2 regions of the Methylobacter sp. genome follow, and region 2 is predicted to be linked to the other one. Evidence: riboswitches for the same ligand, from Rfam matches in the RefSeq annotation. Region 2 holds a riboswitch; the other holds the start of a gene.
The links. A riboswitch is a leader RNA that binds a small molecule or an ion and turns the genes downstream of it on or off. The one in region 2 is predicted to bind cobalamin.
Positions count from the first base shown of each region.

Region 1 (8,843 bases), on a different contig from region 2:
GACTATCAACACTGTTTCTATGCTGTCGGCATCGATAGGTTTCGCTGTCGCTTCCCCCATCTTATATATCAACCAACAAAAACAGCGCCTCCACTGTTTCGCGCACTAGCCACAACAAAACTCAAATTATCGAAATGCGCAAACGCCTGCCTGGCCTGACCGGCAATCGATTCAGCTAACTCGGCTCCGTCAATAGCACAAAATCCGGTCGGCCCCCATGAAGTTTGGCCGATAGCAGACGCACCTTGCCGCTCCAGCCATTGCATGGCCGCCGCAACTTCGGAGCTGGTAAAAACGCCGCCCTGTGCCGAAGAAAAATGCTCGCCAACCGAGCGTTGCAATTGGGTAATCGCATCGCCGAATTTAACGATGTCGTTTTCGGCTACCGCAGGCAAACCCTGCATCAACAGTAAATAGCATAACCGTGCAGCTTCCTGTTGTGGGAAAGGCGGCAGCTCTTTAAACGCCTGTATTTCCTGTTGACCATGTAAACCTTGGCCTCGCTGATCGAACACCAGAATAAAGCGCCAATCGTCCGGCAAATCCATGTGCGCCAATACCGGTGGCGTAATAGTTTTTTCACCGCGGCCGCCATCGACAACCAAGCCGCCCTGCTCAAAAACACCGATGCCGATGCCGGAACGCAAACCCCGGTCGGTCATGGACGCGATTTCACGCACGCTAAGCCCCAAGCCGTAAAATTCACTAAGCGCCGCACCGATTGCCAAGGACATTTGCGTGCCTGAACCTAACCCTACATGCTCCGGAATTGCTGTTTCAATCGTAATATTGAGCTTGTCCGATACATGCAATGCCTTGCACAACATCGACACACACTTATCTGCCCGTTGGGCGGTGGGACCGGTAACGGAGCGTTGATCGGCGCCGGATACTGACACACGGGTACTGATTTCGTTAAGCGCAACGCCGATACTGCCGAAATGTCGGCCTAATGATCCGCTTAAATCGATGAAACCCATGTGTAATCTGGCGGGAGCAATGACTGAGACTTTAGAATGATGAACTATCAAGGGTTATGACTGTCTTGTAATGCAAAAGGTTATGCTGCAAAAAATTGCTGGAAGTATACATGATCGGCCTATCCGCGGCGAACTAAGCACTGATGACATTCGCCAATTGAGCCAAATCATTGACCACTAAATCGGACAGCTCAACTGTCAGCGGATCGACTTGCGCTGTCGATGGTATAAACACCGAAACAGCTCCCGCTCTGGATGCCGCCACAATACCGGCATGAGAATCTTCAAGCACCAGACAGCGGCTGATGTCCACCTGCAACACCTCTGCGGCTTTTAAAAAAATATCCGGTTCCGGCTTGCCGTACTGAACATGGTCGCGGGTGATAATGATTGGAAAAACATCGTCGATCCCTGCCAGCTCAAGGCATTCCAACGCGTTTACCATCAGGCTGTTAGTCGCCAGACAATAAGGCATGTTTTGGTTAATCAGCAATTCCAACATTCCGGTAAAACCGTGTTTGATGTTTATGCCATGGGCATTAACGTAGTCGCGCCAAAACTCGCCGCTTAAGCGGTTAAAAATTTGCAGATCAAACTCAGCCCCGCAATATTCAAGCAGTCTCGGCTCTATATCCTGATAATGCAGCCCTGACAGCGCCCGGCAAAACTCATCGGAAAAGTCATAACCCATGGCGCTTGCAGCCTGTTGCCAAGCAATAAAATAAGTGCTTTCGGTATCCAGAACCAAACCGTCCATATCGAATATCACCGCAGCAAAATCAGCTAATCTGAGCACTGAATAACCTTGATATATTCGCCATGCGCTTCACGGCTGGAACCGACTACGATGCGTTTAACGCCATGTTCGGATTGCTCCAGCACGCCTGACACTTCAATCATTTCGCCGCTAACCGCCTGCCCGGTATAAGTCGCCGTAAAACTGACAATAGAACTGATCTGGTGATGATCTATTGTAAATTCAGCCGGATAATCAAACGCGTGAGCATCGTCAGTTACCCTGCACTGCAAAGTAACCGCACCGCATTTTTGATATACAACGGCATTGGAATCGGCGCAATGATCAATAAAATTCAAATCGAATTTTCGCCCGTTAATCACCGCCTTGTTGCATTTACGCCGCTCATGCCAGACATAATCATCAAAACTCAAATCGCATGAACGGCGTTCATAAGATTGCTGCCAATCCTGATCATTCAAGGCCTGTAAACATTCTTGCTCGATAAGCTCGCGGGTTATTGCCCGGCATTGATGAAAAACATCCCTGCTGTAACAAACCAAATCAATATCCGAATCTTGCTTTTGCACGCCGACCAAAATAGAGCCTGTGACGCCGGTTTGCGCCAAATCCAGCCCATGTTGCTCAAATAATTCACACAACCTGAACAAATCCCGTTCGACAGCCGCCGCGCCTGCTCCCAGCATGCTTGCGGCATACACACCATCCCTGGCAATATCATGCCGATTCGCTTGCATGAGCTGTTGCAAGCGGTGTTTGGGCTGGTGATGCGTGACGATTCGATCTATTGCGACCGCATGCAAATGCGCATCTAAAACCGGGGAATAATGCAGATAATCGGAGTGCTGTTGTTGCAGCAGGTTATTGGCTTGTTCGGTGACGACTTTTTTCCAGCCGGACGGCGTCAGCACATAGCGTAAAAAACACAGCACTTTGCCATCTTCCAATCCCTGCTCAACCACAGCAAAAATAAGCCCTTCAGCAGTTTCAATAAAATCTTTGGCAAAAAACATGATCAACAAATGATGGGCTTATTTTTATCGCAACGGTAAACGAATAAAATCCAGGCAGAAAGCCTGGATTCAAGATATTTAATAAGCGAAATGACGTTCATCCATTGCGGCGGGCGCGGTGAAGAACTTCTTAAAGTACGGCATAAAGCTGGCTGTGATCGGTATGGAATAAAAACAATACATTGCTGCGGCTTCGCCGGTTGATACGCCGAATATCCACTGAGGCATAAACAGCGTCATAATCGCCATAACAAAATGATACGAAGCGATACGCCAGTTATCTTTCCAGACAAAACCGCTGACCGCCAAACCAAACAACGAACCCCAGGTAACCAACAGGCCAAAGGCGCTGGAGATGTGGTAACCGATATGGTATTTGCCCATAAACAAGCACGAGATCATATTACCTATAAAATTCGGCGCAATTTCTAATAATTGCCATTCTTTTGGCATAAAGCTGAACAGCAGAAATGAAGAGCTCAAGATTACGCCGGTAATGGTCGCCTTTTTCAACGCGGTTTTATCGGACGAATAAGTCGCCAGAGCGGGCATAATCGCCAATGCCTGCAAGCTGATGTGGTAGACCGACATCTCGCTCAAAAGTTGATTTGTACCGTAACCGCACTGATCTGCAACCGGATAAGCGAAATACTGAATAAATTCCATCAAGGAAAAATGAAAAATAGCGTAAGCCCTGGCAACCCGAACCCATAACAGTTCATCTTTATCCAGAAAAGTGACACCGGATGCGGCCAATCCGGCCAGCCCCAGGCCAAGAGACATATCAGCACTAAAACACATAAATTATTCCTTAACTCATTGTTGTTAAAAAAATCGCAAAAAAAATTACCTTTATTTTTTTACAGTAGTTTTTATTTTACAGATTTGAAAGTGTCATGACCACCCAGTCCGGCTCAAAAGTAATTATTTTGATATCGAAACACTATAGATTTAGTGCATGATTAATCACGACAAGTGAGCGGGGTGAATCCGAATAGATTACCGTCCGTTAAAATAGCTTACACGGCTGATGTTACGCATTGTCCACGAAAAGCACGAAAGACACGAAAGTTATTAAATTTTCGTGTCTTTGATGTTTATAGCACATTCGTTTTTAATCCGCCGTGCGTAACGTCAGTTACACAGCCGGAACAAAATACCGACGGTAACGCCAAATTAATCTGCATAAGCGGGATATAAAGGCATGGAATCATATAGCGATTTCAATGCGTCGATGATACATTCTATAGAAATCCTGACGATATCTTTAAACGCCGGCGACTAGAAGGAGAATGTATGGATCTTCATCAGCTCAAGATAATCATTCTGCTGTTAATGGCCGTACTCGCTTTGACAACAATCGCACGCAAGCTTGCCATTCCCTATCCAATTCTGTTGGTGATCGGAGGCTTGGTTTTAAGTTTCGTACCCGGCCTGCCCACGATTCATCTTGACCCTGATCTGGTATTCCTGGTCTTTTTGCCCCCCCTGCTCTGGGCGGCAGCCTATTTTACGTCTTGGCGGGATTTTCGCGCCAACGCTCGCCCGATCACACTATTGGCTGTAGGCTTAGTACTGGTTACGACGGCTGCGGTTGCGGGTGTAGCTCATGCCGCATTGCCGGGCCTTGGATGGGCCGAAGCCATTGTTTTGGGCGCTATAGTCTCGCCACCCGATGCTGTTTCTGCTACTGCGATCGTGAAGCAACTTCACCTTCCCCGCAGGGGCGTCACCATACTGGAAGGCGAAAGTCTGGTCAACGATGCGACCGCTTTGGTGCTTTATCGCACGGCGCTTGTAGCGGCGGTCAGCGGCACTTTTGAGCTTAGTAACTCAGTCATGGACTTCTTTCTTGCAGCAAGCATGGGCATTGCTGTCGGGATCATCGTGGGCATCGTGAGCTGCTGGGTGTTACGCCTGACCGAAGACAGTTTCAGCGAGATCGCCATTACATTGCTGGCTCCTTACATTGCATGGGTCCTGGCCGACCAAGTTCAGGCCTCGGCAGTATTGGCCTGCGTGACTGGAGGCCTTTATCTCCGCCAACATTTCAGCGCCATCGTTGCACCGATTACCCGAATCCAAGCGAGGGCGGTCTGGGATCTTCTGGTGTTCTTACTCAACGGCATCATTTTCATCCTCATCGGCCTGCAACTCGATACTCTCCGTGAGGCGATTCCGTCCAGCCAATTGGCTTCGCTGACTGTGATCGGCATACTGGTCAGTACGACAGCCATCGTTGTACGTCTGATATGGGTTCCTATAGCGGCCTGGCTGCCCCGATTCCTAAGCTCTTCGTTACGGGCACGGGATCCGATGCCGCCTTGGTCGAATCTGCTTATTCTCGGCTGGAGCGGTATGCGTGGCGTTGTGTCCCTTGCTGCTGCATTAGCGCTGCCTTTCACTACAGCCGCAGGAGCTCCTTTTCCTTTTCGTGCGGAAATAATCCTGATGGCCTTCATGGTCATTCTGGTCACATTGGTATTACAAGGCTTATCGCTTCCGCTGCTGATCCGCCTTTTGAATTTAGCTGAAGACAGAACCATTGAGTATGAGGAGAGAAAGGCTAGGGAGCGTGCAGCAATGGCCGCTCTGGAGCTTCTTGATACGGTGGCCGATGAAGGTTGGCCGGTTCCGGACCACATCGAACAGCTACGGGTCCACTACAGCCGTCGCTTGCAACGCAACGTCAATCTTGACGCTCCTGGGGCGGAATGCACAAAAGAGGTAACCAAGGCATTCAGGCGTTTGCGGCACGAGACTCTGACAGCTGAGCGATTAGCCGTGATTAGCCTTAGGAACGATGACGTGATCAGCGACGAGATCCTGCATCGCCTTGAACATGAACTTGATGTCGAGGCACTGCGGATCGGCATTGGCGAGCTACGGGTTTCATCCGGGCCGCGCTCTAAGAAGCCATAGCACTTCAAACAAAGTCAAACGCTTATCCGACGATGATTACGCAGTGAATCCACCGTCAATCGTCAGACTTGCTCCGGTTACGAAGCCCGCTTCAGCTCCGGCAAGATAAGCGACCATAGCCGCTACTTCGTCGGTAGTGCCGTAGCGTGGCATGGCCATTTGCTTCCGCAGCATGTCTGCAAAGTCGCTGTCTTCGGGGTTCAAGTCGGTGTTGATAGGCCCCGGCTGAACATTATTGATGGTGATGCCGCGAGGACCGAGGTCGTGCGCCAGTCCCTTGACCAAGCCCACCAGCGCAGCCTTGCTCATGGCATAGACTGCACCGCCCTCAAAGGGTACGCGCTCGGCGTTGCAACTGCCGATCGTAATGATGCGCCCGCCCGTCTTCATGTGCTTTACAGCGGCCTGGGTGGCAACGAACACCGCACGCAGATTCACAGCCAAGGTGCGATCAAGATCTTCGAGCCGATAGGCGTCAATGGGCGCTATCACGGCAATGCCGGCGTTGTTGACTAAAATATCAATGCCGCCCAACTCATCCACCGTCCGTTCCACGACAGATACCACCGCATTGGCATCTGCGCTATCGGCCTTGATCGTGATAGCCTTGACTCCAAACGCCTGAGCCGCCTTTGCCGTTGCGTTCGCTTGGTCGGGTTTGCTAACGTAGGTCAGCGCGACATGGGCGCCTTCTTGAGCGAGACGCTTTACAATCGCGGCGCCAATGCCCCGGCTACCGCCAGTTACCAATACCCGTTTATTCTCAAGTTGATGATTCATAACCTTCCTCTTGATCAGAAATGCCTAAAAAGGATCAGGCATTATTCGAGCAGCTTCAACTACAAACCCTAAATACAATACGTCAAGCCCCTATACAATACGTATGAATACCCAAATGACTGGCGCTTGCTAGTTTTTAATCGAGTGAATATACTAGCTCCGTATAACCTGCTTTAGGTATTCATGGACTATCGTCCGCAGAATTGAAACGGGAAGTCGGTGAGTTCGCTCAAGATCAAGCAAACAAAGCCTACGCTGCCCCCGCAACGGTAAACGAGTAAAAGTTAGTAGACGCCACTGTGTAATTCATGGGAAGGCGCTAACCTTGGAAATTCAAGCATTGACATCCAACTCGTGAGCCCGGAGACCGGCCTGAAGCAATAATCGAATTTGTGCGCGGAGGGCGCCCAGATGGATTGCTCTCTTTCGCGTCCGTCCTGTTTTTCTCCCTGTACAGATTATTTCCGCCGGTAGCATCGCCGGTTTTGCTGTCTCTTCACTCAGGAGAAAACACATGTCATCAACACCTGTTTTGCTCGATAACGCTCAACCACAAACCCACTCCGAAGTCTTAAAAGACAGAATACTGCCTGCAATGCTGGCCGGCATGCTTGGATTGGGATTGTTGTATGCCGCCGGTTTCGCAGAAGCCGCACAACTGCATAACGCCGCACATGACGGACGCCATTCCGCCAGCTTTCCGTGCCATTAATGTTTAATCTGACTACCTTCAGGGAGCTGGTTATTGCAGCTCTCTGGACGGGTTTACTGGCGGGTTTGTTATTAACCGCCGTTCAACAAATTCAAGTCATCCCCACCCTACTCAAGGCCGAGGTGTACGAGGAAGCTGCTGTCACTATTCCCAACACGGACAACAGCCATGAACATCACGACTGGCAGCCTGAGAACGGCGTGGAGCGGACGTTTTTTACCGCGGTAGCCAATATCAGTCTGGGTGTGGGTTTTGCCCTGCTGATTGGTTCTGTGATGTGTTTGCGCGGCCGCCCCGGCAGTTGGCGCATAGGACTGTTGTGGGGATTGGCCGGTTATTTAACCTTTTTCGTCGCGCCGTCATTGGGATTGCCGCCGGAGGTACCCGGCACAACAGCAGCCAAACTGGCAGACCGGCAAAGCTGGTGGCTGATAACGGTGCTCGATACCGGCTTCGGTTTATCACTGCTGGCTTTTGCAAAAACAAGGACCAACAAATTTTTCGGTGCCGTATTGCTCGCAGCACCTCATTTAATCAGCGCGCCGCAGCCGGAAGTTCACAGCAGTGCCGCACCTGCCGAATTAGCACAATCTTTTATAGTCGCCACTGTTTTTGCGAACGCTGTCTTTTGGCTGGCGATTGGCGGTTTGATGGGTCGGTTTTACAAAAAAAAGTTATGAGAACCCACAACAAACATGTACTGATGTGTACTGGTCCGCGCTGTTCTGGAAATAACACCGAAGCATTTCAACAACTGGGCCAGAAAATCGATGCCCGCCCTCAGCTCAACGTAAAACGCACCCGCTCAAACTGTTTTGCGGTCTGCAAAAATGGCCCGATCCTGGTCGTTTATCCTGAAGGCGTCTGGTATTCCTGTACCGACGAGTCCGTGTTGGAGCGCATTGTTAGCGAACACCTGGAAAATGACACCGAAGTTAGCGAGCATGTTTTCCACCGCCTGGGCACCGGCGATGTCTGATTTGAACAGGCCTGTTGCCCTGCTGACTCATGCACCCAACGACCTGATGGTGCTGCAAAGCGCACAGGCGCAACTGCCGGAAAGTTTCTCAGAAATAACCGGCATCAACTTGCAGGCATTGGAAAGCGATGCGCAAATGGCCGAGTTGTTGGAGCATCAGCTTACCTCGGCAAATATCATCGTACTGCGCGTGCTGGGCCGTCTCGGCAGTGTGCCGGGCTTTGCCGATCTGGTGCGTCATGCCAAAAGCCGAGGACTGCACTTAATCGCCATTAGCGGCACCGGCGAGCCTGATCCCGAACTGGCCGCAGCATCCACCGTTTCGTCCGACGTGCTGCATCAAGTACAGGCCTATTTTCAGGCAGGCGGCAGCGTCAATATGGCGCAACTGCTGCGCTATCTTTCCGATCATTTTTTGCTGACCGGTTTTGGTTTTGAACCGGCTGTCGATTTGCCCGAACACGGCATTTATCACCCCGATTTATCCCAAGATGCCGACATAGACGACTGGCTTGTCCTGAGAGCGCCCGAACGAGCCAGCGTCGGCATCGTGTTTTACCGCGCCCACTGGATGAGCGGCAACACGCGCTTTATCGATGCTTTGATTGAACAACTGGAAAAACTCGACCTGAACGTATTGCCCGTATTCACCTCGTCGTTACGCGCAAGCCACAGTGATGCGACCCTGCCCATAGCCTTA
Region 1 is NZ_DAIUEH010000025.1:17,282-26,124, forward strand. Features, by position in the region: gene V7051_RS12325 (ATP-grasp domain-containing protein) at 1-60, opposite strand, end outside; gene V7051_RS12330 (beta-ribofuranosylaminobenzene 5'-phosphate synthase family protein) at 69-980, opposite strand; gene V7051_RS12335 (HAD family hydrolase) at 1,114-1,776, opposite strand; gene V7051_RS12340 (hypothetical protein) at 1,764-2,750, opposite strand; gene V7051_RS12345 (DUF5765 domain-containing protein) at 2,829-3,551, opposite strand; gene V7051_RS12350 (Na+/H+ antiporter) at 4,047-5,672, shown strand; gene V7051_RS12355 (3-oxoacyl-ACP reductase family protein) at 5,709-6,452, opposite strand; cobalamin riboswitch at 6,611-6,842, shown strand; gene V7051_RS12360 (CbtB domain-containing protein) at 6,967-7,164, shown strand; gene V7051_RS12365 (CbtA family protein) at 7,164-7,844, shown strand; gene V7051_RS12370 ((2Fe-2S) ferredoxin domain-containing protein) at 7,841-8,143, shown strand; gene V7051_RS12375 (cobaltochelatase subunit CobN) at 8,136-8,843, shown strand, end outside.
Region 1: another riboswitch for cobalamin. It lies ahead of V7051_RS12360 (CbtB domain-containing protein); the one in region 2 lies ahead of V7051_RS09560 (ribonucleoside-diphosphate reductase subunit alpha).

Region 2 (8,843 bases):
CGCCTTAACTTTACCAAGACACGGCACGCCCTACACTCGTTTATCGATACAGAGCTGAGGCGAAATGGCTTAATCCCAACTGAGCGCACCGCCGGTCTGATACTCTGTCACCCGCGATTCAAAAAAGTTTTTCTCTTTCTTGAGATCCATCATCTCGCTCATCCACGGGAAAGGATTGGCGGCGCCCGGATACAGCATGTCCAGGCCGATTTGCTGACAACGGCGGTTGGCGATAAAGCGCAGGTATTCCTTGAACATGGCGGCATTCAGGCCCAATACGCCGCGCGGCATGGTATCTTCGGCATAACGGTATTCCAGTTCTACGGCCTGCTGCATCAATAGCTTGATTTCATCGCAGAACGTATCGGTCCACAAGTCCGGGTTTTCAAGTTTAATGGTATTGATCAGATCGACGCCGAAATTGCAATGCAACGACTCGTCGCGCAGGATGTATTGATACTGCTCCGCCGAGCCCTGCATTTTGTTCTGCCGCCCCAGCGCCAGAATCTGCACAAAACCCACGTAGAAAAACAAGCCTTCCATGATGCAGGCAAACACAATCAGCGAACGCAATAATTGTTGATCCGCCGCTAAGGTGCCGGTTCTGAAGGCCGGATTAGTCAAGGTATTGATAAACGGAATCAGGAAATCATCCTTATCCCGAATGCTTGGAATTTCCCGATAGGCATTAAAAATTTCGCTTTCATCCAGGCCCAGGCTTTCGACAATATATTGGTAGGCATGAGTATGGATGGCTTCTTCAAAACCTTGCCGCAACAAGTATTGACGGCATTCCGGTGCGGTAATGTGACGATAGGTGCCCAACACGATATTGTTCGCGGCCAGTGAATCCGCTGTGGTAAAAAAACCGAGGTTGCGCTTGACGATCAACCGTTCGTCTTCGCTCAGCGCAGTGCTGTCTTTCCACTGCGCAATATCGCGGCTCATCGAGACTTCCTGCGGCATCCAGTGATTTGCGCAGCCCGCCAGGTATTTATCCCACGCCCAATGGTATTTGAGCGGCACCAATTGATTGACGTCGGTTTGACCGTTGATTACGCGCTTATCGTTGGCGTCAACGCGGCCTGATGCAGAAGGCCGGTTGGCCGCAGGCTGCTCCGAAACGGTTTTGGCAACGCGGGCTTCCGGCGCTGGAGATTCATCTTCGACAAAAACTTCTTCAAATGACAACATGGCATTTCCTTGTTAATTTGGGTTACTGGCAGGCTTCGCAGCCCGGATCCTCGATCAAGCACTGCTTGGGCTCGGGCATGACGGATGAAACCGAATTGAGTTCACCGCCCGCCCCGGTCGATTTCTCGGCCGATGTTGCCGCCAGCGAACGCAGGTAATAGGTGGTTTTCAATCCGCGTAGCCAGGCCAGCATATAAATGTCATTCAACTTTTTGCCAGAAGGAACCGCAACATAGAGATTCAGCGATTGCGCCTGGTCTATCCATTTTTGCCTTCTGGCCGCGGCTTCTATCAGCCAGACGGGATCGATCTCGAATGCGGTGGCATAGAGCCGTTTAAGTTCGGCCGGAATGCGCTCTATCCGGGCCAGCGAGCCGTCGTAATACTTGATGTCGGCCACCATCACTTCATCCCACAAATCCAGCGCCTTAAGGTCGTTAACCAGCATTTCATTGACCACGGTAAACTCGCCGGACAAATTGGATTTCACATACAGGTTTTGGTAGTCGGGCTCGATGCCGGCGGAAACGCCGACGATATTGGCAATCGTGGCTGTCGGCGCAATCGCCACGCAATTCGAGTTGCGCATTCCGACTTGTTGAATGCGGGTTCTCAACGAATCCCAATCCAGCGTGCTGCTGCGATCCACGTCCAACTGCCCGCCGCGCGCTTCGCTCAATAGATTCAAGGTATCCGGCGGCAAAATCCCTTGATCCCACAAACTGCCCTTAAAGCTGGAATAAGCGCCGCGTTCCCCGGCTAAACGGCTGGATGCCGAATACGCGTGATAACAGACAGCTTCCATCGTTTTATCTGCGAACTCGACGGCCGCCGTTGAAGCGTAAGGAATTTGCATCGCATGCAGGCAATCCTGAAAGCCCATAATGCCCAAACCGACAGGCCGGTGACGGAAATTGGCATTGCGCGCACTGCCGACCGCATAGAAATTGATGTCGATTACGTTATCCAACATCCGCATGGCCGTCGCGATCGTGGCTTTAAGCTTGGTTTGATCCATCACCGGACGGCCGTTACTTCGACCGTGCTCAGTACAGGTTTCTTCTTTCAAATGCGCCCTTAAATTTACCGAACCCAGGTTGCATACCGCAATTTCAGTCGCGGAGGTATTCAGCGTAATCTCGGTGCAAAGGTTAGAACTATGTATAACGCCGGCATGCTGCTGCGGTGAACGGATATTGCAGGCATCCTTAAAGGTAATCCAGGGATGGCCGGTTTCGAACAGCATCGACAACATTTTTCGCCACAGTTGCAAGGCCGGAACACGCTTGAACTGTTTGATTTCACCGAGATCGGCGCGGCGTTCGTACTCGCAATAAGCGGTTGCAAACGCGTTGCCGAACTTGTCGTGCAAATCCGGCACATCCGATGGCGAAAACAAGGTCCAGTCGGTATTGTCGCTAACACGCTGCATGAACAGGTCCGGAATCCAGTGCGCGGTGTTCATGTCGTGGGTGCGGCGGCGGTCGTCGCCGGTGTTTTTGCGCAAATCCAGGAATTCTTCGATGTCCAGGTGCCAGGTCTCCAGATAGCCGCAGACCGCGCCCTTGCGCTTGCCGCCCTGGTTGACCGCGATGGCGGTATCGTTGACCACTTTCAGGAACGGAATTACGCCCTGGCTCTTGCCGTTGGTGCCTTTGATCCGTGAACCTAATGCCCGGACCGGCGTCCAGTCATTGCCTATGCCGCCGGCATATTTTTGCAATAAAGCGTTTTCCTTGATGGCCTGATAAATGCCGTCGAGATCGTCGCTGACCGTGCTGAGATAGCAGGATGAAAGCTGCGCATGCACGGTGCCGCTGTTAAACAAGGTCGGCGTGGAACTCATAAAATCGAAGCTCGACAGCAGGTTATAAAACTCGACGGCACGCTGTTCGCGGTCAATCTCGTTAATCGCCAAGCCCATCGCCACGCGCATGAAGAAGATTTGCGGCAGCTCGATGCGCCGTTCCTCGATATGCAAAAAATAGCGGTCATAGAGCGTTTGCAGGCCGAGATAGCCGAATTTGAAATCACGGTCAGCCGTTAATGCATTGGCTATCTTGGTCAAATCGAACTGCGCCAGGCGCTGATCCAACAGGCCCGCTTCAATGCCCAGCTTGATATAGTGCGGAAAATAGCCGGTATAAGCGGATTGCATCGCGGCCTGATTGACGCTTTCGCCCAATACTTCAAAACGAATCGAATCCAGCAGCAAACGCGCCGTGACATAATTGTATGCCGGTTCGCGCTCAATCAGGCTGCGGGCGGAAAGAATCAGCGCACGGCGCACTTCGTTGAACGGAATGCCGTCATAACAATCGCGAACGGCCTGCTCCACCACGATTTTCGGGCTAACTTCAGCGCCCAAGCCCAGACAAGCTTCAGTCACCGTTTCGACCAGCCCGGCAACATCCAACGGCTGCCGGTTGCCGTCAACCGTAGTATGCAATTGCGGTGTATCGTGCGCTTGCCCGGCACGCTCGGCGGCATGTTTTTCCCGGTACAGCACATAAGCTTTCGCAACGTCGTGCTCGCCGGAGCGCATCAACGCCAATTCAACCTGGTCCTGAATATCTTCTATATGTACCGAACCGCCGGAAGGCAGGCGGCGCATCAATGCGCTGACAACCGTCTGCGTCAACACAGTCACCTGTTCGCGCATCCGGCTGGACAGGCCGGTTTGACCATGCTCTACCGCCAAAAACGCCTTGCTGATCGCAATGGATATTTTTTCAGGATTGAATGCGACAGCCGCACCATTGCGCCGAATCACTTGCAGCACAGGTAAATTCGATGAAGGCGGCTTCGAGGTTGGAAATACGCCGGACGGCGCAGGGATTACAGTATCGTACATGGATAGCTCCTTAAGATTAGGAGCGGGAATGGCTTGGACAGACGCGACAATCCGGCAACCCTTTGACACGGTAAGTTATCGAAACTTATGCATAAAGCGGCACTGAACAGTGCGCCAGTCTTAAAGACCAGCATGGCGGAAAGGTGGTATGCGAGAAAATGACCTTTCCATCTGCCGAGGACACCCCGCCTCAAACGTGTTAATAAAAATATACGGCAGGTCTCCTGGCTCTCGGGTCTCCGCATGTTGTCGGCCTTCCCAAGTCAATATTATTCATGACTCAGTGGCATGGTTGACAACATACTCTCCGATTACAGTTGCGGGGGCAGCTCCGGCTTTAAGATAACTGTGTCTGTTAATCTGTCACCGGATTCCCTTTTATCTCAGCTTAAACGTCAGCATGAGAACCGTATGGAGATTAAAATAGCATTGATAATTTATCTGTGTCAATAAAAAATACACTATATATTGATATTATTTTTATATTTATATCAATATATAGTATGTATAAGAATATAGGGTAGCTGGCCGCGGTTGTGTAAGAACCGGATACTCGGGCATTATCTTTATATCGAGTAAAAAAGCTTCGCTCAACGCAATCCGCTTATTCCGTTCGGCAAGCTCATAACAGGCTGAGACAGTGGACTCTATCCCGGAAATCCTTTTAGGATAAAGAGGCGTTACATGTTTTGTGATCATGATCCGCTCATAAAACGCTTACTGACCGAGACTCGATGAATCGGACGCAGCCATCAGTTTCGGCATCGGGAACTACCGGTAAATTTGCTTTATCGATATAACTCCCTATAATTGCGCTCTGCTTTCAGGTTCCGGAGGGTTTTTCAGACCCAATGGTTAAACGGGAAGTCGGTAAGGTTTAGGCCAAATCCGACGCTGCCCCCGCAACGGTATATAAGTAAAAGTTTCATCGAGATGCCACTGTGTTCACGCATGGGAAGGCGATGATTCAGGTTAATGCCACTTATAAGCCCGGAGACCGGCCCGAGAGTTTAATTCGGTACAGCGGAGGGCTGTCTGCGAAAATGAAAGCATAGCTCCGTGTCATCTCTCGTTTTCTATTGTCCTCTGTTGTGTACTCACAACCATTATGCGCGGGCGGCGCAGAGGACACACATGCAAAAAATCATCTTCGGCTCATTATTAATCACGGGCTTTAATAGCCAGTTACAAGCGCAGGAAACTCCGCAAAATCTTCCCGATATTGTGGTTACCGCAACCCGTACAGAGACGGCTAAAAATCAGCTGGCGGCTGCGGCGACCGTCTATACTCGGAAAGATATTGAACGCCTTCAGGCTAAAACCTTGCCGGAACTATTAAGCGGTACTACCGGCATCGACATAGTGGAAAGCGGCGGCTACGGGAAAGATACCAATATCTACATGCGCGGAACCAATTCCGATCATGTACTGGTGCTGATTGACGGTATCAAAATCGGCTCCGTTACCTCCGGCACCACGCCTTTTCAACTTATCCCTCTGGATCAGGTCGAGCGGGTGGAAATTATTCGCGGCCCTCAATCGAGCCTTTACGGTTCGGAAGCAATCGGCGGGGTTATCCAGATTTTTACCCGTAAAGGTAAACAGGAAGACAAGCCCAGCGTCACTTTGGATGCCGGCGGCGGCTCTTACGATACTTACCGCGCTTCCGGTTCTGTCAGCGGTCAATGGAAAAACAGCTGGTATAGCTTGAGTTCATCGCAGTTCGGTTCTCAGGGATTTAATTCGCGGCAACCGACGCCGGGGCCGTTCGGCGTTAATCAGCCGGACAAGGACGGTTACCTGAATACGGCACTGAATGCCCGGTTAGGCCATCGTTTCGATAACAATGCCGAAGTTGAGGCGTTTTTTATGCGGGCTGAGGGAAAAAACGAATATGACGGCACTTTCCAAAATAAAACGGAGTTTGTAGAACAAACCGTCGGCACGACAGCCGGCATGAACATTGTCGATAGCTGGCGTTCACTACTGCGCTTGGGACAAAGCCGCGACGAAGGCGATAACTTTGCGCCCGACGGAACATTTTCCAGTAAGTTTAACAGTACCCGGTGGAATGCCAGCTGGTTGAACGAGGTCGCCTTGTCCGACGCCCACCAGTTGGTTATCGGCTCCGATTACCGGCTGGATCAAGTAGACAGCTCAACCGCCTACAATGAAACTTCCCGTTATGATGCGGGCATTTTTACCGAGTTGCACAGCCGCATTCTGGACGACCATTTTATCAACGCATCGTTACGGGGGGATAAAAACGAAGCCTTTGGCGAACAGGTGACCGGCAATTTCGGCTGGCGTTATAACGGAAAGTACGGCATCAGTCCATTTGCCAGCTTTGGCAATGCCTTCAAAGCGCCGTCATTTAACCAGCTCTATTTTCCGGGATTCGGTAATCCCTCGCTGAAAGCCGAACAATCAACATCTTTCGAAGCGGGATTGGCCGGTGACCATGATTGGCTGCAATGGGAAGTTCGCGGTTACCATACCAATATCGATAACTTGATCGTGACGGTAACGAATCCTGCAACTTTTCTATCCAGCGCGGAAAATATCGGCAAGGCCCAAATTGACGGCATTGAAGCTGAAATCGGTACCCAGTTGATGGGCTGGAACAGCAAGTTGAACATGAACCTGTTAAGCCCTAAAAACCGGGAGTCTAATATGCGACTGCCGCGCCGTGCGGAAAAAACCTTATCTTACGATTTATCACGCTCGTTCGGACAGTTCGATCTGGGCGCTAAGGTGTTGGCTCAAGCCGACCGTTTTGATGATGCGCTGAACAAAACCAAAGTTGCCGGTTATGTGACCGTTGATTTACGTACAGCCTACCATTTAAATAAAAACTGGATGTTGAGCGCAAAATTAAACAATCTGCTGGATAAACAGTATCAAACCATTAACACTTACAATACCGCAGAGCGGAATTTCTTTCTTTCAATCCACTACAACAACTAACCTTTGGAGAAACACCATGAACATAAAACAATGGCTGCAAGTCGAGTATTTACCGATTCCGTTGATCGCGCTGATGGTGCTGACGCGCTTTCACCACTTTGGCGACGTATTGCATCTGCCCGATGCCTCGTTGGCGGTTTTTTTCTTTGCCGGTTTTTACCGTAAAAAGGCGCTGTTCATCTTCTTGCTGGTTATGGCGGGATTGATTGACACCATCGCCATCGCAAACGGCACCAGCAGCTGGTGCGTGTCGCCTGCTTATGTTTTCCTGATCCCTACTTATGCGGTTATGTGGTTTGCAGGCCGCTACTGCTCGGCATTTAAATCGCTCAAAATAACTGAACTGGCAACGCAGTTTGGTGTGGTGACGCTGGCGGTATCGGCTGCATTTGTCATTTCAAACGGCAGCTTTTATGTGCTTTCAGGCCGTTATCCGGATTTATCCTGGGGGCAGTATCTTGCACGTGTAGCTCAGTATTACCCGCCTTATGTCAGCTCTGCCCTGCTCTATGCGGTTTTGGGGTATGGCGTTATGAAGCTGGTCAAGGCATTGCCTGCTTTGGCGAGTAAACACGAGGAAATTTAAAATAAACACGTGGTTGGGTTAACGACTCGCTCCCGAGAGTATTGTCGTTAACCCAACATCAGGCCCAAAAGATTGCGGAGTCTAGGGTTCAGATTTATTACCATTGTTTGTTGTGAGTATTCATGATCAAATTACCCATACTTTTTTGTGCCGCCACCTGGATTTATTTTAGGACGAACTAAATTTACGCAATAGCATGAAACAACAATGATTTTTAATTTTTAAAAATTATTAGACAAACAAATGACGCAATGTTTTACGTCTATTAGGATGTCTAATATTAGTTGGGCATAGTATGGAGAAACACATGGATTCACCTGTTTCCTGCCGTGAAACTTCCAAAGAAGATATTCCCGAGGTGCTCCGCCTGTATGCGCAGCCTGATCTCGATAATGGAAAAGTGCTTCCTTTGCCTGAAGCAGAACGTCATTTTGAACACATCGCGGGTTACCCCGACTACAAAATCTACATCGCGTCCTGTGAAGGACGAGTTGTCGGCACTTTCGCTCTGCTAATTATGAACAACCTGGCCCACATGGGCACCCCCTCGGCCATCATCGAGGATGTTGCCGTTGATCCCGAGTGGCAAGGGCGTGGAGTGGGCAAGCTCATGATGAAATATGCCTTCCAGATATGTGGAGAAAAGGGCTGTTACAAAGCGGTACTTTCCTCCAACCTTAAGCGTGAGCGGGCACATGCATTCTACGAATCACTGGATTTCGAACGTCATGGCTATAGCTACCGCATCAGCGCCCAACCCAGCAGTCCACCGGACGCGCCGCAAGCGGCACTCCGGTGACTTTCGACATTGGTTGCATGAAACGCAGTATGGAAACTGGCACTTGCTCGCTTGATGCCATTCGAGCATCCGATTTATCGCAAGTCGCTCGTTTGTTCAGCGATCCTGCTGTTCGCTCTTTTCTGGGCGGCCCATTGAGTGCTCCCGTGGCAGAGCAGCGCGCCAGCGAGCTATTGACGCAAGCCGTGCCAGCCATGGTTTGGGCAGTACGGCAAACATCAGAGGAGTCCAATTCTCTTCTTGGCGTCGTGTTGCTTGATAGACACCACGATCTCGAAGACTTCGAGGTTTCCTACCTCTTCCTGCCAGAGCACTGGGGTCGTGGATATGCCACAGCCGCCGTTCAGCAGGTCCTGGCATACGCCTTTGGTGTTGCGGGCCATCAGAGCGTGGTCGCCGAGACGCAAACGGCCAATATTTCATCAGTCCGGCTGCTTGAGCGT
Region 2 is NZ_DAIUEH010000018.1:7,526-16,368, forward strand. Features, by position in the region: gene V7051_RS09555 (ribonucleotide-diphosphate reductase subunit beta) at 70-1,194, opposite strand; gene V7051_RS09560 (ribonucleoside-diphosphate reductase subunit alpha) at 1,217-4,048, opposite strand; cobalamin riboswitch at 4,246-4,475, opposite strand; cobalamin riboswitch at 4,857-5,068, shown strand; gene V7051_RS09565 (TonB-dependent receptor domain-containing protein) at 5,183-7,015, shown strand; gene V7051_RS09570 (hypothetical protein) at 7,032-7,601, shown strand; gene V7051_RS09575 (GNAT family N-acetyltransferase) at 7,909-8,400, shown strand; gene V7051_RS09580 (GNAT family N-acetyltransferase) at 8,397-8,843, shown strand, end outside.